DNA from 4 places in the Vibrio jasicida 090810c genome. Region 3 is predicted to be linked to each of the others. Evidence: predicted binding sites of a transcription regulator. Region 3 holds the regulator's gene; each other region holds the start of a gene.
The links. Region 3 encodes CRP, which controls carbon source genes, mostly activating them, when cyclic AMP is high. Its sites were predicted from a motif close to TGTGANNNNNNTCACA; they were not measured.
Positions count from the first base shown of each region.

Region 1: a site for CRP is predicted at 4,835-4,850, ahead of udp (uridine phosphorylase). Genes of this name have one in related genera too.
Region 2: a site for CRP is predicted at 5,931-5,946, ahead of C1S73_RS14205 (NupC/NupG family nucleoside CNT transporter). Genes of this name have one in related genera too.
Region 4: a site for CRP is predicted at 1,866-1,881, ahead of malT (HTH-type transcriptional regulator MalT). Genes of this name have one in related genera too.

Region 1 is NZ_CP025792.1:1,201,027-1,209,297, reverse strand. Features, by position in the region: gene C1S73_RS05640 (CBS domain-containing protein) at 294-713, shown strand; gene C1S73_RS05635 (MATE family efflux transporter) at 776-2,227, shown strand; gene C1S73_RS05630 (zinc/cadmium/mercury/lead-transporting ATPase) at 2,328-4,637, shown strand; gene udp (uridine phosphorylase) at 4,946-5,704, shown strand; gene C1S73_RS05620 (DUF1887 family protein) at 5,848-7,008, opposite strand; gene C1S73_RS05615 (methyl-accepting chemotaxis protein) at 7,174-8,271, opposite strand, start outside.
Region 2 is NZ_CP025792.1:2,959,581-2,967,851, forward strand. Features, by position in the region: gene C1S73_RS14165 (sensor domain-containing protein) at 1-196, opposite strand, end outside; gene ubiT (ubiquinone anaerobic biosynthesis accessory factor UbiT) at 463-990, shown strand; gene C1S73_RS14175 (GNAT family N-acetyltransferase) at 974-1,477, shown strand; gene C1S73_RS14180 (hypothetical protein) at 1,564-2,016, opposite strand; gene C1S73_RS14185 (DNA polymerase III subunit psi) at 2,080-2,478, shown strand; gene rimI (ribosomal protein S18-alanine N-acetyltransferase) at 2,491-2,946, shown strand; gene prfC (peptide chain release factor 3) at 3,249-4,838, shown strand; gene C1S73_RS27780 (DUF5363 family protein) at 4,959-5,126, shown strand; gene C1S73_RS14200 (TatD family hydrolase) at 5,113-5,886, shown strand; gene C1S73_RS14205 (NupC/NupG family nucleoside CNT transporter) at 6,091-7,374, shown strand; gene deoC (deoxyribose-phosphate aldolase) at 7,955-8,271, shown strand, end outside.
Region 3 is NZ_CP025792.1:2,553,496-2,561,766, forward strand. Features, by position in the region: gene C1S73_RS12180 (ExeM/NucH family extracellular endonuclease) at 1-53, shown strand, start outside; gene C1S73_RS12185 (aminodeoxychorismate/anthranilate synthase component II) at 242-829, shown strand; gene C1S73_RS12190 (aspartate aminotransferase family protein) at 1,191-2,402, shown strand; gene astA (arginine N-succinyltransferase) at 2,511-3,530, shown strand; gene astD (succinylglutamate-semialdehyde dehydrogenase) at 3,559-5,016, shown strand; gene C1S73_RS12205 (DUF1338 domain-containing protein) at 5,280-6,071, shown strand; gene crp (cAMP-activated global transcriptional regulator CRP) at 6,299-6,931, opposite strand; gene C1S73_RS12215 (phosphoribulokinase) at 7,171-8,040, opposite strand; gene C1S73_RS12220 (YheU family protein) at 8,165-8,271, opposite strand, start outside.
Region 4 is NZ_CP025793.1:434,007-442,277, forward strand. Features, by position in the region: gene malT (HTH-type transcriptional regulator MalT) at 1-1,670, opposite strand, end outside; gene C1S73_RS19585 (glycogen/starch/alpha-glucan phosphorylase) at 2,240-4,693, shown strand; gene malQ (4-alpha-glucanotransferase) at 5,069-7,249, shown strand; gene glgB (1,4-alpha-glucan branching protein GlgB) at 7,500-8,271, shown strand, end outside.

The DNA of each region.
Region 1 (8,271 bases), 1.4 Mb from region 3:
TTTGTGCGTGATGCATAGCTAATTAACCTAACCCCTTTTTCTTTTCCGAGTTTAAGCCTGTTTGTTTTCAGTTTGTTCCTTATTTCATCGCATTCTGTCAGATCTTTCCGTGCGGGTGGAGTACAACATAAATATGCAACTGATCTTTCATTGCTCTATCTTATGAATCTATTGTGACTGTGATTAATAGACAACGCCTATAAATAAAATTGCCATTTTCCATTTAGTAAAATCAAGAAATTAGACGACACTTATCTTAAAGGCAGCAAAAATGTGCCGCTAAGGAGATAAGAATGCACTCACTAAAAGTAAAAGATTACATGACGTTGCAAGCGGTGACTTTCACCAAAAACATGTCGCTCACAGCGGCTTTGGATAAGGTGATGCAAAGTGTTACTCTAGGTGGTCCCGTTATCGACGAAAACGAGAAAGTCATTGGATTCCTTTCTGAACAAGACCTTTTAGACAAACTCGTTAAAGCCAGTTACCACTGTCAGGATACCCACACAGTAGAAGAGTGCATGCACGAAGATGCACTGTCTGTGTCACCAGAAATGTCCATCATCGAACTAGCAGATATGATGAAGGTGGGGAAACCGAAAATGTACCCAGTGGTGGATGATAAAGATAAGCTTGTCGGTGTAATTACTCGCCGTGATGTATTGAGGGCTATCGGGAAGACGCTAAACGAATGTTTCAAACATCCTGTTTAAAGCCAAAATAATAAAAGTTCAGACAAAAGACGCCTCGGCGTCTTTTGTCGTTGAGGAAGAATATGTCCACGCAAGACGCGAAGTTTGTCCAAGGTTCTACCATGCGCCACATCTTAGTGATGTCTGGCGCAGGTTCAGTTGGTTTGATGGCGTTGTTCGTCGTCGATTTACTCGACATGTTGTTTATCAGTATGTTGGGGCAAGTTGAATTAGCGGCTGCCGTTGGTTTTGCTGGGACATTGATCTTTTTCTCAACGTCAGCTTCGATTGGCACGTCAATCGCGATGGGAGCACTGGTCTCCAAGTCTATTGGTGCAAAGGACTTTGACCGAGCGAGGTTGATGAGCGGCAGTATCATGCTCACTGCCTTTATGATCAGCTTGGTTATGACTATTGGCATGTACATGCACATTCCCGAGCTCTTGGCTGCGATTGGTGCAGAGGGCGTTGCCGCTGAAAGAGCCGAAGCTTACCTTAATATTCTACTTCCAAGTGCTCCTATTCTCGCCTTAGGCATGTCAGCAGGCGCAGGTTTGCGTGCGGCGGGAGATGCTAAACGTTCCATGTGGGCCACCTTAGCGGGAGGCATTGTTAACGCTATTCTTGATCCTCTGTTTATTTTTGTCTTCAAATGGAATGTTGAAGGGGCTGCAGCTGCGTCGGTTATTGCTCGATTTACCGTATTGGCTTTCTCGCTCTATCCATTAGTGAAAGTGCACAAGTTGGTTTCATTCCCGGATTACAGCATCCTCAAAAACAACCTTAAGCCAATTCTAGCCATTGCTGTGCCCGCTATCATTACTAATACCGCAACCCCTATTGGGAACGCTATTGTAACGACGCACATTGCGCATTTTGGGGAAGACTTTGTGGCTGGTTTTGCCGTTATTGGACGTTTGACACCAGTCTGTTTTGCTGTGATTTTTGCTTTATCAGGTGCGGTAGGGCCGATTATTGGACAAAACTTTGGTGCAGAGCGAATGGATCGCGTGAAAAAAACGCTGACGGACTCGTTGTTAGTCACCACGATTTATACACTTTCGGTGTGCGTTGTACTGTATCTATTGCAAGACTACATTGTTGCGATGTTTAGCCTTACTGGTGATGCTGCAATCATTGTAGTGGCCTTCTGCACTTATGTGGCAATCAGCTTTGTGTTCAATGGCACTCTGTTTGTGGCAAATACCTCGTTTAACAACCTTGGTAAGCCACTTTACTCGACAGCATTGAATTTAGGTAAAGCGACGATTGGTACCTTACCTTTTGTGTACTTTGGGGCGCAATGGTATGGCGCGCTTGGTGTGCTCTATGGACAAGCGGTCGGTACCATCGTGTTCGGCTTGCTGGCATTGGTTGTGCTAAATAAACACATTAAAGATCTGATGCAAAACTTTGGCGAAGACTTGATGGAAGACGACCCTGCGATAACGTGCGTAAATACTCAGCCTTTCTGTTCTCACGATGCGGTTTTGATCGATGAAGTCGTCACCACCTTAGAAGAAGAAAAAGCGTAAATTTTAATAATTTCACATAAACACTCTTGACCTTGGAGTAAGCTCCAAGGTTTATTCTTTACGGTAGATAAAGACTTATCACCAATAAGGAAAGTGAATTATGTGTAATAAACATCAAGGTTGCCAATCAGGCAAAATCAAATCTGCGGTGGCAATAGGTGCTACGGAGTCTTGTTCCGCACCAACAAAACCAACCTTAAATATCACTCAAGCCAGTGTTATGGCTTCAGAAGAGTCATGTTGCAGCAGCAGTGGTGGTTGTAGTAATGACCCTGCTGATGAAGAAGGCCCTGCCGAACCCATAGAATCCTCCATTCGCCATAGCTGGTTGGTGTCTGGCATGGATTGCCCTGCCTGTGCCCAAAAGCTTGAAAAAGCCGTTTCTTCTATAGACGGTGTACTCAAGGCCAAAGTCTTGTTTGCGACGGAAAAGCTGGTGGTTGATTTTGACAATCGCGCTCTTGCGCCTGTGATTGAACAAATCTCACAACAAACAGGATTCCCACTGTCTTCGACCGATGCTCCAAAGCCAAAAGCTGAGAAGAAGGGTTGGTTAGGTATCATCAAAGACAATGCTCAGATACTTTCTATTGCAGGTGCGATGGCATTTGCCGGTCTTATTTCGGACGTTAATCCGATGCTGAGCACGTGGTTGTTTACCTTGACCTGTTTGTTGGGTCTATACCCAGTGGCAATGAAAGCTTTCAAACTCGCACGCAGTGGTACGCCCTTTGCTATCGAGACGCTCATGAGTGTGGCGGCTTTAGGTGCGCTGTATCTTGGTGAAACCGCAGAAGCTGCGATGGTGCTATTGCTTTTCCTTATTGGTGAAAAGTTAGAAGCATATGCATCCTCCCGTGCTCGTAGCGGTGTTCAGGCTTTGATGGATTTAGTGCCAGAAAACACGACTTTGATTTTGAACGGAGAGCGTAAAGAAGTCCCTGCTTCTCAACTTCAGCCGGGTGACGTGATTGAAGTGGCACCGGGTGGTCGTATGCCTGCTGACGGTGTTCTTATCAATCAAGCCGCAAGCTTTGATGAAAGTGCTCTTACCGGTGAATCGCTGCCTGTTGAACACATTGAAGGTGGGAAAATCATGGCTGGCGCCGTGGTTGTCGACAAAGTCGTGCAAATTCAAGTGACGTCTCGCCAAGGTGAAAACGCGATTGACCGAATTCTTCATTTGATCGAAGAAGCGGAATCACGCAAAGCTCCACTAGAACGCTTCTTAGATAAGTTCAGCCGTTGGTACACTCCTTTGATGATGTTGGTGTCGCTACTTGTCATTATCACACCACCATTGCTGTTTGCTCAGCCTTGGGAAACATGGGTATACCGAGGCTTAGCGTTACTATTGATTGCTTGTCCATGTGCGTTAGTCATCTCGACACCTGCGGCGATTACTTCTGGTTTAGCAGCGGCAGCAAAACGAGGCGCCCTCATCAAAGGTGGTGCAGCATTGGAACTGTTGGGACGTGTTGAGTCCGTCGCGTTCGACAAAACAGGTACATTGACACAAGGTAAACCTCAAGTGACCGATGTGGTTGCGATAGGTGTGACTGATGAGCAGCTATTGAGCCTAACAGCATCGATTGAAATCGGTTCAAGCCATCCGCTAGCGATTTCACTGGTGAACAAAGCTCAAGACCAAGGCGTGATGATTCCGGAAGCCACAGACAAAACTGCGCAGGTAGGTTCTGGTGTGACTGGCTTAGTCGATGGCAAAGTGGTTCAAGTGATTGCACCTTCTAAAGCCGAATTCAAGTTGAATAAAGAAGTCGAAGATCGTGTACTTGAGCTTGAAGGGCAGGGGAAAACAGTGGTTGTTGCTCGCCATGACTCTCAAGTTATTGGTCTGATTGCGTGGCAAGATACGTTACGTCAAGATGCTCAGCAAGCGGTTGCGGCTTTGAAACAACTGGGTATTTCATCTGTGATGCTAACCGGTGATAACCCACGCAGTGCTGAAGCGATTGCGAACCAAATTGGTCTCGATTACAAGGCGAGTTTACTGCCTGCCGACAAAGTCCATTACGTCGAAGAAATTTCTGCGCAGCATACGGTTGCAATGGTCGGTGACGGTATTAATGATGCCCCAGCAATGAAAGCATCCAGCATTGGTATTGCCATGGGAGGCGGTACAGACGTTGCCTTAGAGACTGCAGATGCTGCGCTGACTCACAACCGCTTGGTGGAACTGCCAGCCATGATTGAGCTATCACGCGCAACATTAAATAACATTCGTCAGAACGTTGCTTTGGCTTTGGGTTTAAAAGGGGTGTTCTTAGTGACTAGTTTGTTAGGTATTACAGGCCTATGGGTTGCGGTACTTGCTGACAGTGGTGCTACGGCCTTGGTGACTCTAAATGCTTTGAGATTGCTTCGATTCGAGTCCAAACAAGTAAAGTAATTTCACGATCTAATCGATTAATTATTAGCCCGAGGTGGATTCGCCTCGGGCTTTTGTATTTGTATGATTGAAATCATTTTCCTGAATGATTTGATTGAAGAGTCACTGTTTATTATGCAACACAATAGCTTTATGGCTTTCAAAGTGTGATCAAAACCGTTTTTATTTGAAAGTGTAAGTTTATTACATTGTTTCATTGTGATTATGATCACTCTATGTTGGTAAAAGGTTCGCTACAGTGCATCTGTACCCAACAACTTACTAATGAGCTTATTGCTTACAAAATAAGCCACAACAAGGAGCGACTTATGTCTCAAGCTGTATTCCATTTAGGTGTTACTGAAGCGGATCTTAATGGTGCGACTCTAGCAATCATTCCAGGCGATCCTGCACGCGTACAAAAAATCGCAGAAGAAATGGAAAACCCAGTATTTCTAGCAAGTCACCGTGAATACACGCTATACCGTGCAGAGCTAGACGGTAAACCTGTTGTGGTTTGTTCTACAGGTATCGGTGGTCCATCTACGTCTATCGCAGTAGAAGAACTAGCTCAGCTTGGTGTTCGCACTTTCCTACGTGTTGGTACTACTGGTGCAATCCAGCCACACGTAAACGTAGGTGACATGATCGTTACGACAGGTTCTGTTCGTCTAGATGGCGCGAGCCTACACTTTGCTCCAATGGAGTTCCCAGCAGTAGCAGACTTTGAAATCGCAACAGCAATGAAAGCGGCTGTTGAAGAGTCTGGTGCAACCGTTCATATGGGTGTGACTGCTTCAAGTGACACTTTCTACCCTGGTCAAGAGCGTTACGACACGTTCTCTGGTCGTGTTGTTAAGCGTTTCCAAGGATCTATGCAAGAGTGGCAAGACATGGGCGTTCTGAACTTCGAAATGGAGTCAGCAACACTCCTAACCATGTGTGCAAGCTCTGGTTTGAAAGCAGGTTGTGTGGCGGGTGTTATCATCAACCGTACGCAAAAAGAGATTCCAGATCATGCAACGCTGAAAGAAACGGAAGCTCGCTCAATTAAAGTTGTAGTAGAAGCAGCGCGTAAGATGCTTTAAGCACAACGGTTAGTTGGCATTTAAACAAACGGGAAAAACCAGAGGTTTGCCTCTGGTTTTTTCTATCTATAGAATGGTATTTTGCGGGTGACACGCAATAAAAAAGCAGCGAGAACGCTGCTTTTTTATTTGAGTACAGATGATTAGATTTCGTCAGAACCACCGGCGGCTTCAAACCATGCACTTAGATGTGTTTTCAGATCTTTCAACTCATCAGGGCCAATAAGCGCCAACCCTAAGTCTTCAGCACGTGTGATATCGTTATGACGCAGTGGGCGGAAGCTAACTAACATTGCTCGCGCTTGCAGACCACCTAGAAGGTCGCGCAATGACTCCAATTTGTACAAGGTATCATCGCCATCATCACGCATGCCTTTAGTTTTACATTCGATGATGTGTAACTTGTTGTTCACCACAGTCGCAACATCAAGCTCGTTACGAACTTCGCTTTCACCGAGTTTGCGATAAACCTGGACGTTCAACGATCGGTCTTGAATAGTCGGCATTGTGTCTTGGATTTGCTTCACAGTGCTGTGAACTAACGTTTCTAACCATTCACCATTTGAGAAGCGACGAGCATCTTCATCGATAAAGGTGAGAACCCCATTTTCATAGGTTGCAATTTCTGCTTCCACCAAATCAGTCAGAAGCATATTCAATTCACGGTAGCCTTGCTGCTTCTCAGAAAGCTCTACATCTAACTTTTGTTCTTTACGACATGTCGTCGCAAGATAGTTAAGCGTCGCCAGTCCAGGACCAAGTTCTAGCGCATTGGAAGCCCAACGCTCACCCAGTTCATAAAGTTTTTGGTCTAGTTGAGGAGGCAGATCGACGTGGTGGAATTCACCGCGTGCACCGAAGATAGTCAGGTAATCAGAGATGGTGATGTGGTCTTCAACTTGCGTGTCTTCTTTACCATCAGGATACAGCCAGCAAAGTTTGTCGCTGTTTGGCTCAACGACAAAGATTGGCCAGCGGTACGTACGGAAAACTTCATACACAGAAAGCAGTCGGTGACGAAGGCCGCAACTTGCATTCAGTTTTACTTCTTCACCTCTATCATGGAGGTCTTTTGCCAATTTATGGATCGATTGCTTAATAAGAGAAGTGTTTACAACAGAAGGAATTTCAAAAAATTCAGAAGTAATTTCTCGCTGCTCCAACACGGCACTCAGTCGCTCGTACATATCAGATTGGCTTTTGTCGCCGATGAAGACGATATGTGTGCTAACAGTGCGATTATCCAAAAGAGGAGTGACCAATCTCACTGGGTCTTGGTCGATAATACCAACATGAACAGCCATAGATTTTCCTTCTTATTTGGCTTGCTCGAAAAGAGAAAAGAAAAGGGATGAGCAAGCCATATTAACCATATGTAGACAAGGCTCATAAAAAACAAGGGCGACTTCAATAAAAAGTCGCCCTTATACAGTTGGTTGCAAAAAATCTGTTAACTGTCGATGCTGCTCTTATAGTTTAAATCGATGAACTAACTCGTTTTGCTGATGAGCCAGTTGGGTTAACGATTCGCTGGTCTGAGCGATGCTCGACATCGCATGGTAGCTTTCATCTGCGATACTGTTGATGTCTTCAATATTGCGTGCAATGTCAGCTGACGTCTCGCTTTGCTCTGCTGCCGCCTGAGAAATATGCGTACTCATTTGGCTGATTTCGATAATAAGCGCTTGGATTTCTTCCATTGAGCTATTGGCTTTCGATGCTTGCTCTACTGACATTTCCATGTCACTCATGCAACTTTGGATGACTTGGTTAGCGGATTGCGAACTTGATTGTAGGTTACTGATCATTGCCTCAATCTCAGTTGTCGATTGTGTGGTCTTGGAGGCAAGCACACGAACTTCATCTGCGACGACCGCAAAACCACGACCTTGTTCACCGGCACGTGCAGCTTCAATTGCGGCATTTAGGGCAAGCAAGTTGGTCTGCTCGGCAATGTTACGAATCACATCCAGAATCGAGCCAATTTGACCACTCATCTTTTGCAGTTCAGAAACGGCAGACACCGATTCGTTCAAGCGTGTTTCAAGTTGGTTAATCGTCGAAATGTTGCTGTTCATGACATTTCGACCTTGGTCAGAGGCGGTTTCTACACGCTGAACCATTTCAAGTGAGCCTTGTGCACTTTGCGCTACTTCCTGCACCGAATGTGACATCTCTGTCATTGCGGTTGCGACGGTCGCGGTTTGCTCGCGCTGCGCATTCAATTTAGATTGCGCTTGAGAAGAAGTTTGTTCATTCGTTGATGCGGTAGTTGCAAGGTTATCTGAGGCATCATTTAATTTCACAAGAATGTTGTGCAGGCTGTCTGCCAACGTATTAATGTGACCACTTACGCGGCTGAACTCGTTGTTGTAACGGTTATCGATGCGCTGCGTCATGTCACCTTCGGTCAAGCTTTCTAATACCTTCAAGATACGAGTCAATGGTTCACGTACACTTTGTGCAATGTGATAGCCGATAGCCGTCGCAAACAGAACCACAATCACTGCGATCACAATAGCTTTGGTTACACCAGCAGAATAGATGTCACCTGCATCGGTCAGAGA
Region 2 (8,271 bases), 410 kb from region 3:
CGAGCTTTTTGTAGAACTGCTCTCCCAATACCTGACTGTCGTTAAGGCCGATGATTTCATCATGACCTAAGCCTGCAATGTCACAATAGCGATCACTTACCATTCGATAATTGTGTTTCTTATCAAGAATGGCAAAAAAGAAAGGGCTATTTGAGGTTAGCGTTGCAAACCAATGTTGTAATTGCTGGGAAGGCATTAAGGTGTTACCGATCTCCAATGAGCCTGATTATTCGTCCGTGTAATAAAAACGCTATTTTGATAACTATAACTTTGAACATACCGTTATTAAAGCGTTTATCCACGACTTAGCGTCAATAATACACGTAAGGTCAAAAAAACGACGCTAAGGTTGGTAAAACTGCCTACTTCTAAAACAAACAGTTTTATTGATACATAACAGGTACTGGTATTACTCTATTGCGTAATATAAACGACCTTATGACAAAGTAACGGATAATTAGCGTGTTAAACAAGATTCGCAGTCAACTAGTAAAGAACGCAGCATCAATTTTGCGATCTCCAGTCCAGTTATTGCCACAAACTGTTCAGAAAAAAGCCTTGTTAGAAGGCCTAAAAATGGTGTTCAAAGAAGCCCTAGAAGATGGCGATTTTGAGTTCCTTGAAGACAAGTGGCTAAAAGTTGCGATTAAAGACTTGAACTTAGCATGGTATATCAGCTACCAAGATGAAAAGTTAGTGGTAGCAGAGAAACCGGTTCAGGAAGATGTGAGTTTTAGTGGTAACCTTAACGACCTAGTACTTATTGCTGGTCGTAAAGAAGACCCTGACACGCTGTTCTTCCAACGTCGCCTTTCTATTGAAGGTGACACCGAGCTTGGCTTGGAAGTGAAAAACCTGATGGACAGTGTCGACTTAGAGCAGTTACCAAAAGCAATGCAGGTTGCACTGAACCAACTGGCTGACTTTGTTCAAAAAGGCGTTCAAGCACCAGCACAAGAAACCGGAGTAGCGAATGCTTATTCGAACTGAAGCCCCTGCGGACATTCTGACCATTGACCGCCTATTGAAACATGCTTTCCCCACTGAGGCGGAAGCCAATCTAGTGATGCGCCTACGTGAAAACGGCAAGCTCACTTTGTCGTTGGTAGCATGTACAGATGAAGGTGAAGTCATTGGTCACGCATTGTTTAGTCCTGTGACGCTAAACGGTGAAGATTTGTCTTGGCAAGGGCTTGCACCACTGGCGGTACATGAAGACTACCGTCGTCAAGGTATTGCAGCTGAAATGATTAAAGAAGGTTTCGATTCTTTACGTGATTTTGGTTACCCAGTCTGTGTGGTATTAGGTGAGCCTGAATACTACGCTCGTCAAGGTTTTGAAGCTGGTGAAGAGATGGGTTTTGACTGTGCATGGGAAGTTCCACAAGGTGCATTCCGTGTCGCTGAATTAGTAGAAGGCCAGTGTGATGGTCGTTCAGGTCGTATTGATTACTCACCAGAGTTTTCTGAGTTGTAGTTTGCCGTCTATCTACTCGACTTAGAGAAACAAAGCCCGCATTAAAAAGCGGGCTTTGTTGTCGATGCGCAAAGAGAAAACGTGGATTAATCTTGCTCTTGGATACGTTTTTTGCCCCAAACCTCGATTTTGGCTTTTTTGCTCATACCTGCGGCATTCAGAGTCATGTTACCCCAGCTTTTGTATTCCATATCCAGACGCTTAAATTTAGCATCTTCAGAGCCTGGTAGAGTCCATGCGCGCGTCGACATGCCCTTAGTTAAAGTGCCGACCATGGTCTTGAGTTTTTTTTCACTGCCATCAGTCATGGTCACTTTCATGTTCTTGATGCTCATGGTGCCTTGAGTACACTTGATTTTAATCTTGCTGAATTTACGATTTTTGAAAAGACCATTTGGCTCAACCGTATCAGTTTCCGTTTGGAAGTTTACGGTTTTTTCAGCGATCAGCTCCCAACCATCGTTGCTATCCTTAGCAAAAGTAGTAAAGCTGGTGGTCGCGATGAGCAATGTGATTGCGAATGATTGGAAAAGCTTCATAACACCTCTGACTTTAAATGCGAAATTTTGGTAGGATTGCCTCGTTCAAATAGGTGACAAAAGATGTCAATTAACGAGAAACAATATTTACATGAAATGGGGATCAGCACATGGGAGCTGACTCACCCAGAAAGATTGGAAGGCTATCAGTCGCCATTATTGGATTTGCAAAGTTCTTGTAAACTCCTATTGGTATCGCCAATGTGTCCTGAAAACGAGACAGCTTTGATGTTTGAGCGTGTATTGAAGAGCATTAAACTCTCGCTCGACGATGCGCTGTATTTAGAACCGAGCCGAGTATCTTCTTTAGGCGAGCACGAGTTGGAGTGGGTATGGTTTGCTGGGTGTGAAGTAGATGCAAGCGTTAATGCAAAACAACTGACTTCCCCACAACTGAAAGATATTGATGGCAACAACGAACAACGTCGCGCCTTGTGGCAGCAGATCTGTTCGTATTCGTAACGGAGCAAAAGCGTGACGATTCAAATTACGCCGATGGAAGCTAAACACTCAGATCAAGTTTGGCAAATTGAGCAGCAAGCACATTCTCACCCTTGGGCTGAATCACTGGTTCGAGATTTATCGAGTCGAGGTGCTTGTCATCATGTGATGACGGAAGATCATCAAGTATTGGGTTACTTTTATGCGCAGAATATTGTGGGTGAAGTGACCTTACTCAATATCGCGATAGCACCGCACCAACAAGGAAAAGGCTTAGGTCAGAAGCTTTTGGATGCTTTCCTTGAATACTGTGAACAAGCAAAAGCAGAGAGCGCTTGGTTGGAAGTGCGTGAAAGTAACCATCCAGCTATTCATATTTATGAACAAGCGGGCTTTAATGAAGTGGATCGTCGTTACAACTATTACCCAGCTAAAACGGGCAATGGCAAAGAAGATGCCATCATTATGAGTTACTTATTTTTGATTTAGTTTTTAGTCATTACGAATTACCTCATCAACACTTATGCTATAAATGCGTATCTGACTTCGAGGCTATTGAATATGTAATAATAATTTTTTGAATTTTTTACATCTCTTTGTGTGGAGCTAGTTTTCCATTGTTGGCGCTAGGGAATGTGAGCCCTAGGGAAAGGGGGATGAGCCGAGTAAATTGAGTTCATGTCTTTCCAGTTTGCTAGCATAGCGATAATAAGCGAGAATACCGCACAATATCGAATAGTAGATATGCTTGCCCATTTTGTGAGCATAAAAGTAATTTAGAAGATTAACTAATGTCAAATCCCCTTTTTTTAGGCGAAGTTTCTAAGCGTAGAACGTTCGCTATTATTTCTCACCCGGATGCGGGTAAAACCACCATTACTGAAAAAGTACTGTTATTCGGAAACGCAATCCAAAAAGCAGGTACGGTTAAAGGTCGTGGTAACGCACAACACGCAAAATCAGACTGGATGGAAATGGAAAAGGAACGTGGTATCTCGGTAACCACGTCTGTCATGCAGTTTCCTTTCAACGATTGTCTGGTTAACCTACTTGATACTCCTGGACACGAAGACTTCTCGGAAGATACATACCGTACACTTACGGCGGTGGACTCGTGTTTGATGGTTATCGACGCAGCGAAAGGTGTCGAGGATCGTACTCGTAAGCTGATGGAAGTTACTCGTTTGCGCGACACACCAATCGTAACTTTTATGAACAAACTTGACCGTGACGTTCGTGACCCAATGGAAGTATTGGACGAGGTTGAAAACGAACTTGGCATGATGTGTGCGCCAATTACCTGGCCAATCGGCTGTGGTAAAGAGTTTAAAGGCGTTTACCACATTCACCGTGACGAAACGATTCTGTACGAATCTGGCCACGGTCATGAGATCCAAGAAGTTCGTATCATCAAAGGCCTAGATAACCCTGAGCTTGACGAGAAAGTGGGTGAAAGCTTGGCAGCAAGCGTTCGTGAAGAGCTTGAACTTGTAATGGGCGCTTGCCCTGAGTTTGACCAAGAAGCGTTCCTAACGGGTGAGTTAACGCCAGTTTACTTCGGTACAGCACTAGGTAACTTCGGTGTAGATCATATGCTAGAAGGTCTGACTGAGTGGGCTCCAGCACCGAAGACTCGTCAAGCGGTTGAACGTGACGTTGAAGCGACAGAAGACAAGTTCTCAGGTTTTGTATTCAAAATTCAAGCAAACATGGATCCAAAACACCGCGACCGTATCGCATTTATGCGTATCGTTTCGGGTACTTACACACAAGGCATGAAGATGAACCACGTTCGTCTAGGCAAGCAAGTGAGTATCTCGGATGCGGTTACCTTCATGGCGGGTGACCGCTCTCGTGCAGAACACGCTTACGCGGGTGACATCATTGGTCTTCATAACCACGGTACGATTCAAATTGGTGATACGTTCACTCAAGGTGAAGCGTTGAAGTTCTCAGGTATCCCAAACTTTGCACCGGAACTGTTCCGTCGTATTCGTTTAAAAGATCCATTGAAGCAGAAGCAGCTACTAAAAGGTCTGGTTCAGCTTTCTGAAGAAGGTGCGGTACAGGTATTCCGTCCACTACAAAACAACGATTTGATCGTTGGTGCGGTTGGTGTACTTCAGTTTGACGTGGTTGTGGCTCGCTTGAAGTCAGAATACAACGTTGAAGCAATCTACGAAGGCGTTAACGTGGCAACGGCGCGTTGGGTTGAGTGTGGTGATGCGAAGAAACTGGATGAGTTCCAACGTAAGAACCAAACTAACCTAGCGTTGGATGGTGGCGACAACCTAACGTATATCGCACCAACCATGGTTAACTTAAACCTAGCGCGTGAACGTTTCCCTGATATCGATTTCCGTGCGACTCGTGAGCACTAATCGAATCTAACTCGCTTTATATTGCGTACTAGATCATAAGCCGCCGTTAGCTATACACTTAGCTAACGGCGGCTTTTTATTTGGCGCAACGCGAATTCTATTAGCTAAAAAGGGAGTGTGATGAACTGGTTTAAGAAAGGGCTCAAACGCTATGACGATTGGTGCAAAGAGATGGGGCTGACGCCTGCTCAAAAGCGCAGTTGTGTGCCGTATAAACAAGACCCAGTTCATGAAGACGAGCCTGCTAAAAAAGCAGAGCAAGGGAAAGCAAATAATGAAACTGTTTGATACCCACTGCCATTTTGACTTTGACGTCTTTCAACAGGATTTTACTCACCAAGTCGACCTCGCTCGTGAGCAAGGGGTAGAGCGTATCTTGATTCCGTCTATCGGGCCGAGTAACTGGGCTCGTATTCAAGAGCTGGCCAATCAATACTCTCACCTTTATTACGCGCTGGGTTTTCATCCCTATTTTCTACAACAAGAGTTTGAGCAGTTTGTTCCTGAGCTCGAATCTCTGCTTTCCTCACGCAACCGACAATGCGTTGCGATAGGGGAGTGTGGTTTAGACTTTGCTATCAAGGTTCCCGCCGAGCTTCAAGAGCAGGCGCTCAAATTACAGTTCAAACTGGCAAAACGATTCGAACTACCCGTTATTTTACACAGCCGAAAAGCACACAATCGTCTCATCCAAATGGTCAAAGTCGCTAAGTTGCCGAAAGGTGGTGTGTTGCATGCTTTCTCTGGCAGTTATCAACAGGCGATGGAGTGGGTTCGATTAGGTTTTCTTATCGGAGTTGGGGGCACAATTACCTACCCAAGAGCGAACAAAACACGCGACGCGATTCAAAGGTTACCACTGCAACATCTTGTACTCGAAACCGATGCTCCAGATATGCCTATACTTGGCTATCAGGGCGAACCGAATCACCCTTCAAAACTCATTTATGTCTTAAATGAGCTGTCTGCGTTGCATATAGAAAATAAGCAATCGATTGCGTCTCAGCTATGGGAAAATAGCAATTCTGCCTTCTCTATATGTGAATAAAATCTAAAGATGGTGTTTAAAAGCGAAAACGTTTTCCTTCTTATTGTGAGATAACTCACAAACGAGAGTGAATCAATGATGAATCTTATAAGAAAGTGTGAGGGTGGCATTACTTTAATTGATTCGGGATGAGTATAATTGCCCCCGCTTTATAGCTCCATTTTGTAACACGCCAATAAATAACTTATAAGGAAGTCATAAACTATGAGCCTGTTTATGAGCCTAGTCGGTATGGTAGTGCTTCTTGCTATTGCATTTGCATTTTCTAATAACCGAAAAGCTATCAACTTTAGAACTGTGGGTGGCGCATTTGCTATCCAATTTATCCTAGGTGCATTTGTTCTTTACGTACCTTGGGGCCGTGATCTACTAAACGGTTTCTCTACTGGTGTATCTAACGTTATCAACTACGGTAACGATGGTTCATCTTTCCTATTCGGTGGTCTTGTTTCTGACAAGATGTTCGAAGTATTCGGCGGCGGCGGTTTCATCTTCGCATTCCGCGTTCTTCCTACACTGATCTTCTTCTCTGCACTGATTTCAGTTCTTTACTACATTGGCGTTATGCAGTGGGTTATCAAGATTCTTGGTGGTGCACTACAGAAAGCGCTTGGCACATCTCGTGCGGAATCAATGTCAGCAGCAGCTAACATTTTCGTAGGTCAAACAGAAGCGCCTCTAGTTGTTCGTCCGTTCGTTCCAAAAATGACTCAATCTGAGCTATTCGCGGTAATGTGTGGTGGTCTAGCGTCTGTTGCTGGTGGTGTACTAGCAGGTTACGCATCTATGGGTGTTCCACTAGAATACCTAGTAGCAGCATCATTCATGGCTGCACCAGGTGGTCTACTGTTCGCTAAGATTCTTCACCCAGAGACTGATAAGCCTCATGAAGATATCGAAGAAGCAATGGACGGTGGCGACGACAAACCAGCTAACGTAATCGACGCAGCAGCGGGCGGTGCGGCTTCTGGTCTACAACTTGCGCTAAACGTAGGTGCAATGCTAATCGCATTCGTTGGTTTGATTGCTCTAGTTAACGGTATGCTAGGTGGCATCGGTGGTTGGTTCGGTATGCCTGAACTAACACTAGAACTTATCCTAGGTTACGCGTTCTCTCCACTAGCATTCCTAATCGGTGTTCCATGGGACGAAGCAGTTGTTGCTGGTTCATTCATCGGTCAGAAACTAGTAATCAACGAATTTGTTGCATACTTGAACTTCACACCTTACCTAGGTGAAGGCGCTCAAGTTGTTGCAGCAACTGGTGAAGTAATGTCTGCTAAGACAACAGCTATCATCTCATTCGCACTATGTGGCTTCGCGAACCTTTCTTCTATCGCGATTCTACTTGGTGGTCTAGGTAGCCTTGCACCAAACCGTCGTTCAGATATCGCTCGCATGGGTATTAAAGCAGTTCTTGCTGGTACGTTGTCTAACCTAATGGCAGCGACTATTGCAGGCTTCTGCCTTAGCCTTGCAGCACTATAATTAGAATCGGTTCTTAATATATAGACGCCGTTTTAAATCATGCCCTGTAGCAAGAGATTGCTGCGGGGCATTTTTCGTTTTTCAGGCCTGAAAATTTTATCGTATGTAGGTCGATGCAATTCGCTTACGCAGTCGATGGAATAGGGGCTGGGAAATTTTGAGATACAAACCGTTTGCGCTCTATTTGGTGCTACAGTTTTGCGGTGAAACTCTATAATGTAGTAATCATGAAATGGTGGTTCTGACAACTACTTAATCACAGAGTGAATATTACATACTCGATGGGCAAATGAATTGCCCTCCAATATCAGTTCCCACAAGCGTTTTATTGTGTGATGTGATATTAAAGACACCGCAATCATAGATTGTTGTGCCATAGGCCAAACTGGTACTGTGCGGTGACAAGGATAGCAATTGGTATATGATTTTTCGCAGTATATGCCGAGTCTTCAGGGAACCAAGTCCGTTCATTAATAGACTGCTTAGCTAAAATCTCACGCTGTCTCTACTTGTTGATTATAGTTAGAGAAGTGATGTGAAGCTGAGTAGTGAATTTTTTGAATATTGATCGGAGATAGAAATGAGCGATTTAAAAGCAGCAGCGCTACGTGCACTGAAACTTATGGACCTTACTACGCTAAATGATGATGACACTGATGCAAAAGTGATCTCGCTATGTCATGACGCGAAAACTGCAGTAGGCAACACAGCTGCAATCTGTATTTACCCTCGCTTTATTCCTATTGCTAAGAAGACACTTCGTGAGCAAGGTACGCCAGAAGTTCGCATTGCGACTGTAACGAACTTCCCACACGGTAACGACGATATCGACATCGCTGTTGCTGAAACAAAAGCGGCGGTTGCTTACGGTGCAGACGAAGTAGACGTAGTTTTCCC
Region 3 (8,271 bases):
TTGGCGCGCTAATTGCGCTGCTAGGTCTAGGCTTATTCCGCCGTCGCCGCTAAGCGAATTTATTTCCTGACAAACAGTTCCTAAATAGCTGTAAAGACCAAAGGCCAGCCTATGCTGGCCTTTTTATTCAGCAAAAACTTGCCTTTCTTGCTTGGTATAGCAAAATACCGCCCTTGATTGTCACGAACGTGGCGATCACCACGTAAGCATTGCCAAAACGGATTGGAGCAACCGACCCTTTATGTTGTTGATCATCGATAACTACGACTCTTTTACCTACAACCTTTACCAATACTTCTGCGAACTTGGTGCAGACGTAAAGGTGGTGCGTAACGATGAGATCGACATCCAAGGCATTGAGGCACTCAACCCAACTCATTTGGTGATCTCTCCTGGGCCATGTACCCCTAACGAAGCAGGTATCTCTCTACAAGCCATTGAGCACTTTGCTGGTAAGTTACCTATCTTGGGCGTTTGCCTTGGTCATCAGGCGATTGCACAGGTGTTTGGAGGGGAAGTGGTACGTGCTCGACAAGTAATGCACGGTAAGACATCCCCAATTCGTCACAATGGTCGCAGTGTGTTTAAAAACCTCAATAACCCGCTCACGGTAACCCGCTACCACTCTCTTGTGGTGAAAAACGGTACGTTACCAAAGGTGTTTGAATTGACTGCGTGGACTGAGTTGCCTGACGGAACCATGGATGAAATCATGGGTTATCAGCATAAAACCCTGCCAATTGATGCAGTACAGTTTCATCCAGAGTCAATTAAGACAGAACAAGGCCACGAACTACTCGCAAACTTTCTTGCGCGTAAAACGATCTGATCGCGATCACTTTTCTTAACAAATTCTTCATATTTTGTGCCTGAGAAGGGGAATGCAAAACTATGCGTTCTGCCAATTAGGTAGGGACTATTCATTTTTCTCATTTCTTTCTGAACCTTGTCATGCATGGTTTTTATAAAAAATCGCTTCTCTATTTGCGTTTCTTGGTGCATAAATAATCATAGATAGTGAGTATGAGGTGTTACGCTCGCATACGAAAAGAATAAATCACTATTGAAATGGTTAATCAAATGTAAATACAATGCCGTATTAGCTTAAATGCAAAACATTATTTGCTGGCAAAGAGTGCTGGTTAAATTCGCTTATCTGCTAGGCATGCGGTATCAAGAAGGAATGTGCAATGACAACGGAAAACAAAGTAGAGCGCGGTTTATTCGATGAGGTAATGGTACCTTGCTATAACCCGATGGAAATGATTCCTGTAAAAGGTGAAGGTTCACGTATTTGGGATCAGAACGGAAATGAATACATCGACTTTGCTGGTGGTATTGCGGTGAGCTGTCTTGGTCATTGTCACCCAGTTATGGTGAACGCATTGACTGAGCAAGGTAACAAGCTTTGGCATCTAAGTAATGTTATGACTAACGAGCCTGCACTTCGACTGGCGAAGAAGCTAACAGAAGTGAGCTTTGCCGAGCGCGTGTTCTTTGCTAACTCTGGCGCAGAAGCGAACGAAGCAGCACTGAAGCTGGCGCGCCGTTATGCAGCAGACGTTCATGGCACTGAGAAATCTGAAATCATCGCATTCAAACAAGGTTTCCACGGTCGTACTTTCTTCACCGTAACGGTAGGCGGCCAAGCGGCTTACTCTGACGGTTTCGGTCCTAAACCAGGCGACGTAACGCACCTCCCTTACAATGATATCGAAGCGCTGCAAGCACATATGTCTGATCGCACTTGTGCGGTGATGATGGAGCCTCTACAAGGTGAGGGCGGCATCATTCCACCAACACCTGAATTCGCTCAAGCGGTTCGCGAGCTGTGTGACAAGCACAACGCACTACTGATCTTCGATGAAGTTCAAACAGGTAACGGTCGTACTGGTCACTTCTACGCATACCAAGGTCTAGGCATTACGCCAGACATCCTAAGCACTGCGAAATCATTAGGCGGTGGTTTCCCTATCGGTGCCATGCTGACGACAGAGAAACTGTCTGAACACATGAAAGTCGGTACGCACGGTTCGACTTACGGCGGTAACCCGCTAGCATGTGCCGTTGCCGAAGCGGTCGTTAATGAAGTGACTAAACCAGAAGTACTGGCTGGTGTACTAGAGCGTGAAGCGATGTTCCGTGAGGGTCTAGATAAGATCAACGCGAAATACAACATCTTCTCTGAAGTGCGCGGTAAAGGTCTACTGCTTGGTGCTGCACTGAACGAAGAGTGGCAAGGTCGTGCGCGTGACGTACTGGTTGCTGCGGGTAAACAAGGTCTCATGGTATTGGTTGCGGGTGCCAATGTCGTACGTTTCACACCATCACTCGTTATCACACAACAAGAAATCGAAGAAGGTTTAGCGAAGCTAGATAAAGCGATCGCAACACTGGTCTAAGCGCGGTCCCCATTTATCGTCAACCTAGAAACCCCCATCAAGGATCTCTGATGGGGGTATTGTTCCTACAATATAGTTAGGATCTTCTTGCATCTGGAGGGAGTATTGATGCTAGTAGTTCGCCCTATCGCAATGTCGGATTATGACGCGCTGCACACCTGTGCGGTTGAGTCTGGTCATGGGTTTACATCTCTACCGGTTAACGAAGAACTGTTAACCAATCGAATTAAACATTCAGAGTACAGTTTTGGCAAACCTGACGTGAACGAAGCCGGTGATGAAGGCTACCTAATGGTGGGCTTTGAATCTGAAACTGGTGAAGTCGCAGGTACCACAGGTATTGAAGCTTCAATCGGCTGGGATGTGCCTTTTTATTCTTACCACATCAGTAAAGTGGTGCACTCGTCACCAAAGCTTGGCGTAAACAACGTGGTTAAGCTGCTGACGTTTGGTAACAACTACACGGGTAACAGCGAAATCTGTACCTTGTTCCTACGCGAGAAATTCCGTGGTGGCTTGAACGGGCGTCTGATGTCTAAGTGTCGTTTCTTAATGATGGCAGAGCACCCAGAACGCTTCTCGGAAACTATCTTTGCTGAAATGCGTGGTGTTTCTGATGATCAGGGCAACTCACCATTCTGGCAATGGCTTCAAGAGCATTTCTTCTCTATCGATTTCACGCTTGCGGATTATCTAACCGGTATCGGTAAGAAAGGTTTTATCGCTGATTTGATGCCGAAATTGCCAATCTACATCAACTTGCTAAGCCCAGAAGCACAAGCCGTAATAGGTAAGGTGCACGATAACACGCGTCCTGCTCTGAAGCTGCTTGAACGCGAAGGTTTTACTAACCGTGGTTACGTCGACATCTTCGATGGTGGCCCAACGGTGGAGTGTGATCTACGCAATATCGAATCGGTACGTCACTCGTTCCGTGCCCAAGTCAAAATCTCTGAGCATACCAGTACTCAAGACTTCTTGATGTGTAACTCATCATTCGAGAACTTCCGTGCTGCAGCTGCAAAAGCGGCTTACGACGCTGAAACGCAAAGCGTTGTATTGGCTCCTGAACTTGCTGATGCGCTTTTGGTTGAGGAAGGGGATTTTGTTCGCCTTCTTCCGCAGTAACTGACGACAGAATTTAAGGATAGAAACAATGACACATTGGATTGCAGGTGAATGGGTACAAGGTCAGGGTGAAGGATTTACGTCTCTGTCGCCGTACAACCAAGAAGTGATATGGCAAGGCAACGGTGCAACGGCAGAACAAGTGAACCAAGCGGTTTCGGCGGCACGTGAAGCGTTTGTTGACTGGAAGAAGCGCCCATTTGCAGAGCGAGAAGCGATCGTGTTGGCTTTTGCTGAAAAAGTAAAAGAGCACAGCGAAAAAATCGCCGAAGTGATTGCCAAAGAAACCGGTAAGCCGATTTGGGAAACACGCACCGAAGCGGCAGCAATGGCAGGTAAAATTGCGATTTCCATCCGTGCTTACCACGACCGTACGGGTGAAGCTGCACGTGAAGCCGCAGGCAACCAAATTGTATTGCGCCACCGCCCACTGGGTGTGATGGCGGTATTCGGTCCTTATAACTTCCCAGGTCACTTGCCAAACGGTCACATCGTGCCAGCACTACTGGCTGGTAACACCGTTGTCTTTAAACCGTCTGAGCAAACGCCATGGACGGGTGAACTCGCTATGAAGCTGTGGGAGGAGGTCGGTCTACCAAAAGGCGTGATTAACCTAGTCCAAGGCGCGAAAGAAACTGGCATTGCGCTTGCGGATGCGAAAGGCATTGATGGAGTGCTATTCACCGGTAGTGCAAACACAGGTCATGTTCTGCATCGTCAGTTTGCTGGTCAGCCGGGCAAAATGCTGGCGCTTGAAATGGGTGGCAATAACCCGATGGTTATCTCGGATAACTACGGCGACCTAGATGCGACGGTTTATACCATCATCCAATCGGCTTTTATCAGTGCAGGTCAGCGCTGTACTTGTGCACGTCGTCTTTACATTCCATTTGGCGACAAGGGTGATGCCGTCATTACTAAGCTGGTGGAAGCGACACTCAATATTAGAGTCGGCCAACCATTTGCAGAACCTGCGCCATTTATGGGACCACAGATTTCGGTCGCGGCAGCTAAATTCATTCTGGATGCACAAGCAAACCTACAAGCACTTGGTGGAGAAAGCTTGATTGAAGCGAAAGCAGGCGAAGCGGCATTTGTTTCTCCAGGAATTATTGATGTGACGAACATTGCTGAACTGCCAGATGAAGAGTACTTCGGTCCACTTCTGCAAGTTGTGCGCTACGAAGGGCTAGAGAAAGCGGTAGAACTAGCTAACGATACACGCTTTGGCCTTTCTGCGGGTCTGGTTTCAACCGACGACCAAGAGTGGGAATACTTCGTGGACCACATTCGTGCCGGCATCGTGAACCGCAACCGCCAGCTAACGGGCGCAAGTGGTGACGCACCATTTGGTGGTCCGGGTGCGTCGGGCAACCTACGTCCAAGTGCTTACTACGCAGCAGACTACTGTGCGTATCCAATGGCATCAATGGAAGGACAAGAGACGGTCTTGCCTGCCACATTGAGTCCGGGTGTAAACCTGTAATAGAGAAAAACGAAGCGGTGACAAAGTATCGCCGCTTCTCTCTGCCGGAGCTATTTACCAAGTTAGGATTCTGGTAAGCGCGCTGGCAAACGCCAAAGGCGAGCTTAAGACTCTCCAGTGCGTGTTGACTGACTGGCACTTATGCCACACATACCGTCACAGGTTGATGACCGCTCGTTCGTGATTCTGGACAGCCTCCGGGCTGTGAACGAGCGGTCAACTTCTCTTACCCCTAACTCTACATTGCATAACAAGGAGTCGTTATGACGCCCGATGTGTTATTTGAATCGCTATGGCAAGACTACATTAAACGTCTTTGTCCTTCCGCTGCTAAAGTCCATCAACTTCTTCAAGAAGATGAGCCTCTGATTAATGACCATATTGCTCTACGTACGTTTAATGTCGATCCCCTAGGCATTGAAACGTTAGCGAAGCCATTCTTGGCGGTGGGCTACAAAGCCTGTGGTGACTACGTATTTGAAAGCAAAAAGCTGGTAGCAAAACATTTTGAGCACCCAGATCCAAAACAACCAAAAGTCTTCATCAGTGAATTGAAAGTGGATGAGTGCTCACCGGAGCTACAGGCCATTGTTCATAAATTGGTAGAGCAGGTTGATGCTTCTAAACTGACCGGCAGTGATTTCTTATACGGCGGACGTTTGTGGAACCTCAGTTACGCTGACTTCCAAACCTTGGCGAAAGAGAGTGAATACGGTTCTTGGCTTGCCGCGCACGGTTACGGAGCAAACCACTTCACAGTGAGTGTGAATCAACTCAACCAGCATGAAGAAGTAAAGCAAGTGAACGACCACCTACGTAAAGTAGGGTTCACCATCAACGAGAATGGCGGTGAAGTAAAAGGCACGCCGGAGGTGTTACTAGAGCAATCATCGACCATGGCAGACAAAGTGCCAGTGACCTTTACTGAAGGTGTTGAGGTGATTCCTGGAGGCTTCTACGAGTTTGCTAAGCGCTATCCAATGGATAACGGTGAGTTGTACCCAGGATTTGTGGCTGCATCGGCAGATAAGATCTTCGAAAGCACCAACGGTTAAAGAAGAGGCGAGAACGGGCTACGCCCTCTAGATGCCGGAATGCTTCGCTGCGGGAGGTTTTAACTCTCGGAATCTGAGAGGGCTATATCTCGGAGGATGAAGTCCGATCTCGGAATGCAGTGTTCCCAATTCTCGGCTCTTTGTTTTCCGTTCCCGATTCCCAAAAAACAAAAAAGCCACCAAACTTGCATTTGGTGGCTTTTAAATTTTTTAAACGTTAATCGAGATTAACGAGTCCCGTAAACAACGATAGTTTTACCGTGCGCAGAAATTAGGTTCTGCTCTTCTAGCATCTTCAAGATACGACCTACTGTCTCACGAGAACAGCCAACGATTTGACCGATTTCTTGACGAGTGATCTTGATTTGCATGCCGTCTGGGTGCGTCATCGCATCTGGCTGTTTAGCAAGGTTCAGAAGAGTCTGAGCGATACGACCAGTTACGTCTAGGAACGCTAGGTCACCCACTTTTTGGCTAGTAACTTGTAGACGACGAGCCATCTGCGCAGAAAGACGCATTAGGATGTCTGGGTTAACTTGGATAAGTTGACGGAATTTCTTGAAAGAAATCTCAGCCACTTCACAAGGAGATTTAGCGCGAACCCAAGCTGTACGCTCTTGGTCTTCTTCGAATAGACCAAGTTCACCAATGAAGTCGCCCTGGTTTAGGTAAGAAAGGATCATTTCCTTACCTTCTTCGTCTTTGATAAGAACCGCAACAGAGCCTTTAACGATGTAGTACAAAGTCTCTGCTTTTTCGCCCGCGTGAATTAGCGTGCTTTTTGATGGGTACTTATGAATATGACAGTGTGAAAGAAACCACTCTAATGTTGGGTCGGTTTGAGGTTTACCTAGAACCATAATATCTCACTTCCTCTGCAGGGTACGCTTGCGCTATCCATATTTTAGCTAAGCCTGAATTGGCCTACTAGAATAAGAGCACTTTTTATATGCTGCAAGCTCTCTTGTGTTTCGGTTAGAAATAGTATCCTTTTTCGAAAACGATTTCTTGATTTTAATCGTGCCATCATTGAGATTTTGTAAGCAAAACTGTGCACATGATCACGGTATGAAAAGTAAACACTACGATGGCAAGGTTTTTAGCCAATTTTCCCTGTTTCGATAAGTTGCTGCAGAATCGGCCTTACTATGAGCTCCATTGCAAAGCTCATCTTACCGCCCGGTACCACAATAGTATTGTGGCGAGACATGAATGAGCCATCAATCATTGCCAGTAAATAAGGAAAGTCGACATTCTTTATGCCGCGAAGGCGTATGACAACAAAACTCTCATCTAAACTTGGTATGCCTTTGGCATTGAGTGGGTTGGATGTATCCACCGTTGGGACACGCTGAAAGTTGATGTGCGTTCGAGAGAACTGCGGGGTGATGTAGTTTAGGTAGTCATCCATTGAGCGCACGATCGAATCCATGACCGCTTCTCTTGAGTGGCCACGATCGCGCGTGTCACGAACGAACTTTTGAATCCATTCTAAGTTGACGATTGGCACCATGCCAATTAGAAAGTCGACGTGACGTGCCACATTGACATCGCCATCCACCACGCCACCATGCAAGCCTTCGTAGAACAAGACATCACTGTTTTCTGGCAGATCTTGCCAAGGTGTAAAGGTGCCCGGCATTTGGTTATATGGGACCGCTTCATCAAAGGTGTGCAGATAACGGCGCACGCTGCCAGTGCCATCTTCACCAAACTGACGAAAGAACTCTTCTAACCCCGGAAAGTCATTGGCTTGTGGACCAAAGTAACTGATGTGTTTGCCTTGCTCGCGGGCTTTACGGATTTCGACGTCCATTTCTGGACGAGTAAAACGGTGAAAGCTATCGCCTTCGACCCATGCAGGTTTGACGTTCATCATATTGAACATCTTGCGGAAGGCTTCAGATGTGGTGGTGGTACCGGCACCGGATGAACCAGTAACCGCAATGATTGGATGTTTAGCTGACATGACAAACCTTGTCGAAAATTACTTACCTGTAAAGTGCAGCATGCGTATGCTGCACGGTCGATAACCCACTATAGCACGTAACAAGCCCTTGTCATCGAGTGGGATACGGTAAAATGTGAAGGGTCTAAAACTTTGCTTTTAATTGAATATCTACTGTTTCATGTAGCTCAGAAAAGACGATGATTGCTTCACCTTTTTCTAATTGGTATTTGACCTGATCGATTTTACTTT
Region 4 (8,271 bases), on a different replicon from region 3:
CCTGAGTCTTGCAGTTCAAATGCTGCTTGAACGTAACCTTGCGCAATCATAATTTCGCTTTGCTGCAGGATTGCCCACAACGCTTGGTGGTAAACCTGATACTGGCGAGCCAGCTTTTCGGTTTGCTGCATCATTGGCAACGCACGATCGAGCTTACCCAATACGTGGTTAACTTCACCGACGACCGATGTCGCCACGATGCGACTGCGGTACACGGTAGGGTCAAGTTGACTCAATGCCAGTTCGGCTAGTTCCAATGCACGCTCTGGTTGGTTGCTGTTGATCGCAACTTGAGCGAGCAGGGCGTGGGCTTGGCCTTGGTAGCCAGAATCCAACTCGATATTTCGCTTAGTGTGTTCTTCTTCGGCTTCTGCCAGCAACTCGCCCACTTGATTGTAACGGTGTTGGCTTTGTGCCAACCATGCTCTTAGCATCGACAGTTTTGGATGGCTGAAGAGTAACTCTTTGTCCAGTTTGTTGATCGCCGATTCTAAGGTGGTTAACTCACCTTGGTTAAACATCTTCCAACCAAATTCATTTAAGATTTCGACGATCAAGTCGGTATCATGAGATTTCTGCGCATGATGAATGGCTTGATGCGGTGCTTTCTGGTTCAACCAAGCAACGGCGGCATTACGATGTAGGTCTTTTTCTTGTTGTGGAATTCGAGCAAGACGTTCATGAGAAAGGAATTCGCCAAATAAATTGTGGAAGCGGAACCAGTTTTGCTCACCTTCCAGCGGATAGATGAACAGACCATAACGGTTCAGAGATTCAATCATACCTAGCGCGTCTTCACGCTGTGTGAGTGCGAAAACTAACTCATCATTGAAATGGTCCAGCACCGACACTTGCATTAAGAAGTGGCGTGTTTCGTGATCAAGCAAATCAAACACTTCCTCGACAAGGTAATCCCATAGGTGCGCATGATTAAACTGGGAAACCGACTCGACGGTTTGTGCCAGTGTGCGGTTTTGATGTTGTGCTTGCAGCGCGATCAATTGCAACGCGGATGGCCAACCTTCCACATAAGTACGTAGATTGTTTGCCATGTCTTCATCAATGCCATCGGCAATACGTTGGTTGAAGAAACGTGTGGTTTCCTCTGTATCGAATGCCAACATTTCGTTGCCAATTTCGATCATTAAATCGCGTACGCGTAAGTTAGCCGTACCCAAAGGTGGTGCCGCACGGCTTGTCACAACCACGGTTAGGTTGTCAGGCATGTGCTTTAAGAAGAAGCGCATTGACTCATGAATTTCGTCGTTGGTGATCAAATGGTAATCGTCTAAAACGACATAGCACTCATGCTGAAAATCCGCCATTTCGGCGAAAACTTCGCTGAATAGAGAGCGCAACGAAGAGAACTGACGTTTCTCCGCCAGTTTTTGAGCATTAGAGCAGTTGTAGTTGGTGGCTTTATTTAAGGCTTGCAGTAGATAGTTAACGAAACGAAAGCCATCGTTATCGCTATCGTCAATGCTATACCAACCGACATTGGGTTTATCTGACAGCCACTGAGCCGCCATGGTGGTTTTCCCGTAACCAGCAGGCGAGCGGAATAGTACTAATTTGTAGTAAGGCGCTTGTTGTAGTAAGTCCAATACTCGTGGACGGACGATAGCATTATGCAAGCGACCCGGACGAGTAAGTTTAGATGGAATCCACATTATTGATTCTGTCCTTGTTTTTTGAGCTAGCGAAACTAGAAAACTGACCCACACCACTAAAAATTTTAGTTTGTATGAAAAGTGTACAGGCTTGTGAGTCGTTTGGGATGGTACGACATCAGAAATGCCTCTTACTTTGATCCACTTCCTAATTCTCGAGAGTTGATGAAAATGCCGTCAACTACGCCCTGTATTTGTGATTCTGGTCACTTAAACGTCGCTGGTATTGATTTCATGTAGTTTGAGTTGCACATCTATTACGAAAAAATTATCGATGTTAAAAGACGTAATGTGATCGATTAGACACTTTTTACATTGGAGTGGGAAGGGGTCATAAAAACCGTCATGAACAAATTTTAATCTTTCTCAAGATTGGTTGTGATCCGAATCACTAAGAACAGGACGAGAGAGAGCTGTGTTGCGATTTGGATCACTAACTTTTCAATGGTACTCCCTCTACGCCCTACCCCCTCCTCCCACGAAGGAGGAGAAACAGGAGGATGTTTATTCACAGAGGGAAATGCAGGATGTATGGCAGATGAATTACTAAATGACGTGAGAATTTCTTAATGAAACCAACTCAACAAAAACAATTTGACAAGAAGTCGTTCCAAGAGAGTGTGAAGAAGCATCTATCTGTAACTTATGCACACACGATTGAAAATGCAGATAGCCGTGCATGGTACCTAGCAATGGGTCGCGCACTGGCAGAATTCACGACTTGTGATTTGCTTGCTACAGAAGAAGATCCTCGCATCAAGAATGCGAAAAGCGTTAACTACCTTTCTCTAGAATTTCTAATCGGTCGTTTAACGGGTAACAACCTAATCAGCATGGGTCTTTACGAAGAGATCACTGAAGCAATGGCTGAACTAGGTCACAACTTAACTGACCTTCTAGAAGAAGAACGCGACCCATCATTGGGTAATGGTGGTCTAGGTCGTCTAGCAGCATGTTTCATGGATTCATGTGCGGCGCAAGAATTCCCTACTGTAGGTTACGGCCTGCACTACGAATACGGTCTATTTAAGCAGTCGTTCAAAGACGGCCGTCAACAAGAAGCACCAGACGCATGGCGCGGTGTAGAAGGTTACCCTTGGGAAGTGGCTCGTCCAGAGCTTGCGCAAGAAATCGGTTTCTACGGTCACGTTGAAGTGGTAAACGAGAACGGTAAAGAAGTTCGTAAATGGTTTCCTGGCATGTCTGTAAAAGCAATGCCTTGGGATCTACCTATCGTCGGTTACGAATCAGACACGGTTTACCCTCTACGTCTTTGGGAATGTCAGGCTATCGCACCATTCTCACTAGCAAGCTTTAACAACGGTGATTACTTCGAAGCTCAGCACGCGCTGATCGACGCAGGTAACATCACTAAAGTGCTTTACCCGAACGATAACCACGAGAAAGGTAAAACACTGCGTCTAATGCAACAGTACTTCCACTCAGCAGCGTCTGTACGCGACATCCTACGTCGCCACGAAGCTGCAGGCTACTCTCTAGCGGATCTACCGAAGCAAGAGACTATACAGCTTAACGATACGCACCCAACAATTGCTATCCCTGAGTTAATGCGCATTCTAATGGATGAAAAAGGTCTTACTTGGGAAGCGGCTTGGGAAATCAGTTCTAAGACATTTGCGTACACCAACCACACGCTACTTCCAGAAGCACTAGAGACATGGCCAGAGTCGCTAATCCAGCGTCTACTTCCACGTCACATGGAAATCATTTTTGAAATCAACCACCGCTTCCTACAAGAAGTTCGTAAGATGTGGCCTGGTGACGGTGAGAAGCAAGCGAAGCTTTCTATCATCCAAGAAGGTTTCAACCGCATGGTTCGCATGGCTAACCTATGTGTCATCGGTTCTTACGCGGTGAACGGCGTAGCAGCACTTCACTCTGAATTGGTTAAGAAAGACCTATTCCCAGAGTTCCACGAGATGTACCCAACTCGTCTACACAACGTAACGAACGGTATCACTCCTCGTCGTTGGTTGAAGTTCTGTAACCCAGGTCTTTCTAAGCTAATCACTGAGAAAGTAGGTCCAGAATGGCCTGCGAAACTAGAGCAGCTAGAAGGCATTGCTAAATACGCAACAGACGCGAAATTCCAAAAAGAATTCATGGCTGTTAAGAAAGAAAACAAACAGCGTCTTGCTGATTGGGTTCTAGATAACATGGGTATCGAGCTAGATACTAACGCTATCTTCGACGTTCAAATCAAGCGTCTACACGAGTACAAGCGTCAGCACTTAGATCTGCTACACATTCTGTCTCTATACCACCGTATCCTGAACGAACCAGGTTTCGAGTGTGAGCCACGTGTATGTTTCTTCGCAGCAAAAGCAGCACCGGGTTACCACCTAGCGAAAGAAATTATGTTCGCAGTGAACAAGGTTGCAGAGAAGATCAACAACGATCCTCGCATCGGTAACAAACTGAAAGTGGTATTCATCCCTGACTACCGCGTGAGCATGGCTGAGATCATCATCCCTGCGGCAGACGTTTCACAACAAATCTCGCTAGCGGGTAAAGAAGCATCTGGTACAGGTAACATGAAGATGGCTCTTAACGGTGCCCTAACTATCGGTACGATGGATGGTGCTAACGTTGAGATTCGTGAAGAAGTGGGCGACGAGAACATCTACATCTTCGGTCTTGATGTTGAAGGCGTGAAAGCGGTGAAAGCAGCTGGCTACAACCCTTACGATTACTACAATGCTGACCACTTACTGAAAGCGTCTCTAGACCTACTAACAGGCGAAGAGTTTACGCCAGGTCAACCAGGTCTGTTGCGTGCGACATTTGATAGCCTACTAGATGGCGGTGACCCATACCTATGTCTTGCTGACTTTGCATCTTATGTGAAAGCGCATGAAGACATGGGCAAACAATACAAAGACCAAGCGGGTTGGGCTAAGAAAGCCATTCTTAACACCGCCCTAGTTGGTAAGTTCACATCAGACCGCTCTATCCGCGACTACGTGAACAACATCTGGAAACTTGAGACGGTAAAACGCTAATAGTGATACCCAAGTAACCCCAGGATGCTTTGTTCAGTGAGATTGACTTGGTTTTCAGGCAAGGCAACGATTTGAAGATATAGTGGTTCTATATCAAAAATTGTTAACGAAGCATGTAAGACAAGGCAACTCGCCCTCTGTGAGCGTGTCATTGACCCGATTTCGGTGTCAAACAACTTGGAAAGAGGCTGCTATTCCGCGGCGTTGCTTTCCTTGAACTCGAATCAATGACAACGCTCTGAACTGTGCATCTTGAGGTCACTTGGGTATAAGACCAAGGTAGCCGAGCGCTACCTTTGGTCATTTTCAAAGATTAGTTATTGATAACAATAAAACCCTACATGGAAGGTGTTGGTATTACCTTCGGAGAAAGCGATGAAAGAACAAACAGCACTAAAGAAAGTCGCAGACATGGCGCGATTAGCTGATAGCTACGTCAGCGCGTGGGGAGACGAGGCAAAAGTTTCTGAAGAAACACTGCGCCGCTTGCTCACTTCACTTGGCTACGATACTAGCAGCGATGAGAAGCTATTGGCTTCTGCTGAGAAAAAACATAAGAAAGACGTACTAGCCCCTGTTCTTGTTTTACGCGACGGCGAACCAGTCGAAGTGGAACTAAACCTAGGTACGAGTGCTCGCGAGAGCGAATTTAGCTGGCGTTTAGAAACAGAACAAGGAGAGGTACTTGAAGGCTATCTTCAGTCGCAAATTGTTCGTGATGAACGAGCTGAGGGTGGCCCTCTAGTGTTTGCATTGCCAAAGAACTTGGCATGGGGTTACCACAAACTGATCATTAGCCGTAAGCGTCGCAAAACGCCTTACGAAATGTCGCTGATCATCACACCTAAAGCGTGTTTCAAACAAGAAGACCTAAACCAACACAAAAAGCTATGGGGCCCAAGCATCCAGCTTTACACACTGCGTACTCAGCACAACTGGGGTATCGGTGACTTCGGTGATCTGAAGCAGTTGGTGAGTGACATCGCATCTCGTGGCGGTGACTTCATTGGTTTGAACCCGATTCACTCATTGTTCCCAGCGAACCCAGAAGGTGCGAGCCCATACAGCCCGTCTTCTCGTCGTTGGTTGAACATCATGTACATCGACGTAAGCTCTGTGCCTGAGTTCGCACTAAGTGCAGAAGCACAGCAACGTGTTGGCAGCGCTGAATTCCAGCAACGTCTGCAAAAAGCACGTGAATCACATTGGGTGAATTACACCGAAGTGTCTGAGCTGAAGATGAGCGTGTTACCGCTACTATTTAGTGAGTTTAAAGCGCGTCACTTAGACAAGAACACTGACCGTGCTCGTGCATTCCTAGAGTTTGTAGAGCTTGGCGGTGACAGCCTACTTCACCAAACGGCATTTGATGCTTTGCATGGTGAATTGCACGCGGAAGATTCAAGCGTGTGGGGTTGGCCTGTATTCCCTGAGAAATACCGTACATTTGACTCGGCGGCGACTCAGAAGTACATCAAAGATAATCAAGAGCGTGTTCACCTGTACATGTACCTACAGTGGATCGCTGACGATCAAATCAAAGAAGCGCAAGCACTGGCTGAAGAAAAAGGTATGACCGTTGGTCTTTACCGAGATCTCGCTGTAGGCGTTGCGGATTCAGGTAGTGAAACGTGGGCTGATGAAGGCAACCTAGTTCTAGATGCAAGTATCGGCGCGCCGCCAGATATTCTTGGTCCTCTAGGTCAAAACTGGGGTCTACCACCGCTAAACCCACAAGTGCTAGAAGCAACTGGTTACGATGCGTACATCAAGCTATTACGTGCCAACATGAAGCACTGTGGTGCACTGCGTATTGACCACGTTCTTGGTCTACTTCGTCTATGGTGGATTCCAAAAGGTGAGAAAGCGACAGAAGGTGCTTACCTTTACTACCCAGTTGAAGACATGCTGGCAATCCTAGCTCTTGAATCTCACCGTCATCAGTGTTCAGTTATCGGTGAAGACTTGGGTACCGTGCCAGATGAAATTGTCGATATCCTACGTGACGCAGGCGTTCACTCATACAAAGTGTTCTTCTTCGAAACATCAAAAGACGATGGCGGCTTCATTTCTCCGAAGCATTACGCTGAACAGTCGATGTCGGCATTGTGTACACACGACATGCCAACCCTCCGTGGTTTCTGGCATTGCGATGACTTAAAGATGGGGCGTGAGATTGGTCTTTACCCAGACGAGCAACAATTAGAAGGTCTATTTGAGGATCGTTTGAAGTGTAAACAAGGCATTCTAGACAGTGTTCGTTGGCATGGTTACTTGCCAGAAGGTATTGGCCATGATGCTCAATACGTTCCAATGGACACGTACTTGAGTGAAGCGCTTCAATTGCACGTTGCTGCGGGTGATTCTGCATTACTGAGTGTTCAGCTTGAAGACTGGTTAGAGATGGATCAACCAGTTAACATTCCTGGCACGGTAGATGAGTATCCAAACTGGCGTCGTAAGCTGTCGATGAACCTTGATGAAATCTTTAGCCGCGAAGAAGTAAACCGCATTTCGAAACGTCTCACTGAAGTGCGTGCGAAAGTAGGCAAATAATGAGTATTGAGTGATGTAGGAAATCGTGAATTTAATTGCGTAGAGGTACGAAAGTACAGCCTAGGTCACTCATTAAATCGGTACGATCCGTTAGGATGGAGTACCGTTATTATGCCCGCAACAATAGCGGGCATTTTTGTTTTTTGATGCCACTTTATTCATTGAATGGATAAAGTGAGCGGTTTTATATTTTTGTGAATTCGCAACGTTTGGCTGAGGAAATCCGATATTCAAAAACCACTAGGAGAATATCGGTGCTAGGGAGAAAGATTTGAAAACTAAGGTAAAGAAAAACCACAAACGCGCATACGAACTATTGGCTGAGGCGGCTTACTCAGACCCGTTTGCTACACTGGGTCCTTTTGCGAATGACGAAGAAGGTTCATTAAGAGTCTGGATGCCAGGTGCAGACAAAGTTGAACTGGTTGTCGAAGGCGAACCACGTGTGGAATTAAAGCGCGATGGTGACAGCATTTTTGTCCTAGAAGAAGTGCGCGATTTGCACTTAACACACTACCAATTAGCGGTGAATTGGGATGGTGTTGAACAGCTTGTCGACGACCCTTACCAATATCACAATATTTATCAAGAATATGAGCACCTGCATACGCCAAAAGACATGTACCACTACATGGGCTCACATTTCGTGACGATGGAGCGAGATGGTAAAAATATCTCGGGCGTTCGATTCCTTGTTTACGCACCTCATGCATCCGCCATTAGCCTAGTTGGCAGTTTCAACCAGTGGGATGGCCGCCGTCATCCGATGCAACGCCTTGATTACGGCATTTGGGGCTTGTTCATTCCTGATTTGGAAGAGGGCGTACAATACAAATTTGAGCTCAAAGGACCAAATGGGGAAGGGCTTCCTCACAAACAAGACCCTTGGGGTTTCTTCTCAGAGCAATACCCGTCTTTCGCATCGATTACGTACGATCATAATCGTTACCAATGGCAAGACACCAAATGGCAAAACCGAACGGTCACGCAAAAACGTGATGAGGCTTTATCCTTCTACGAAC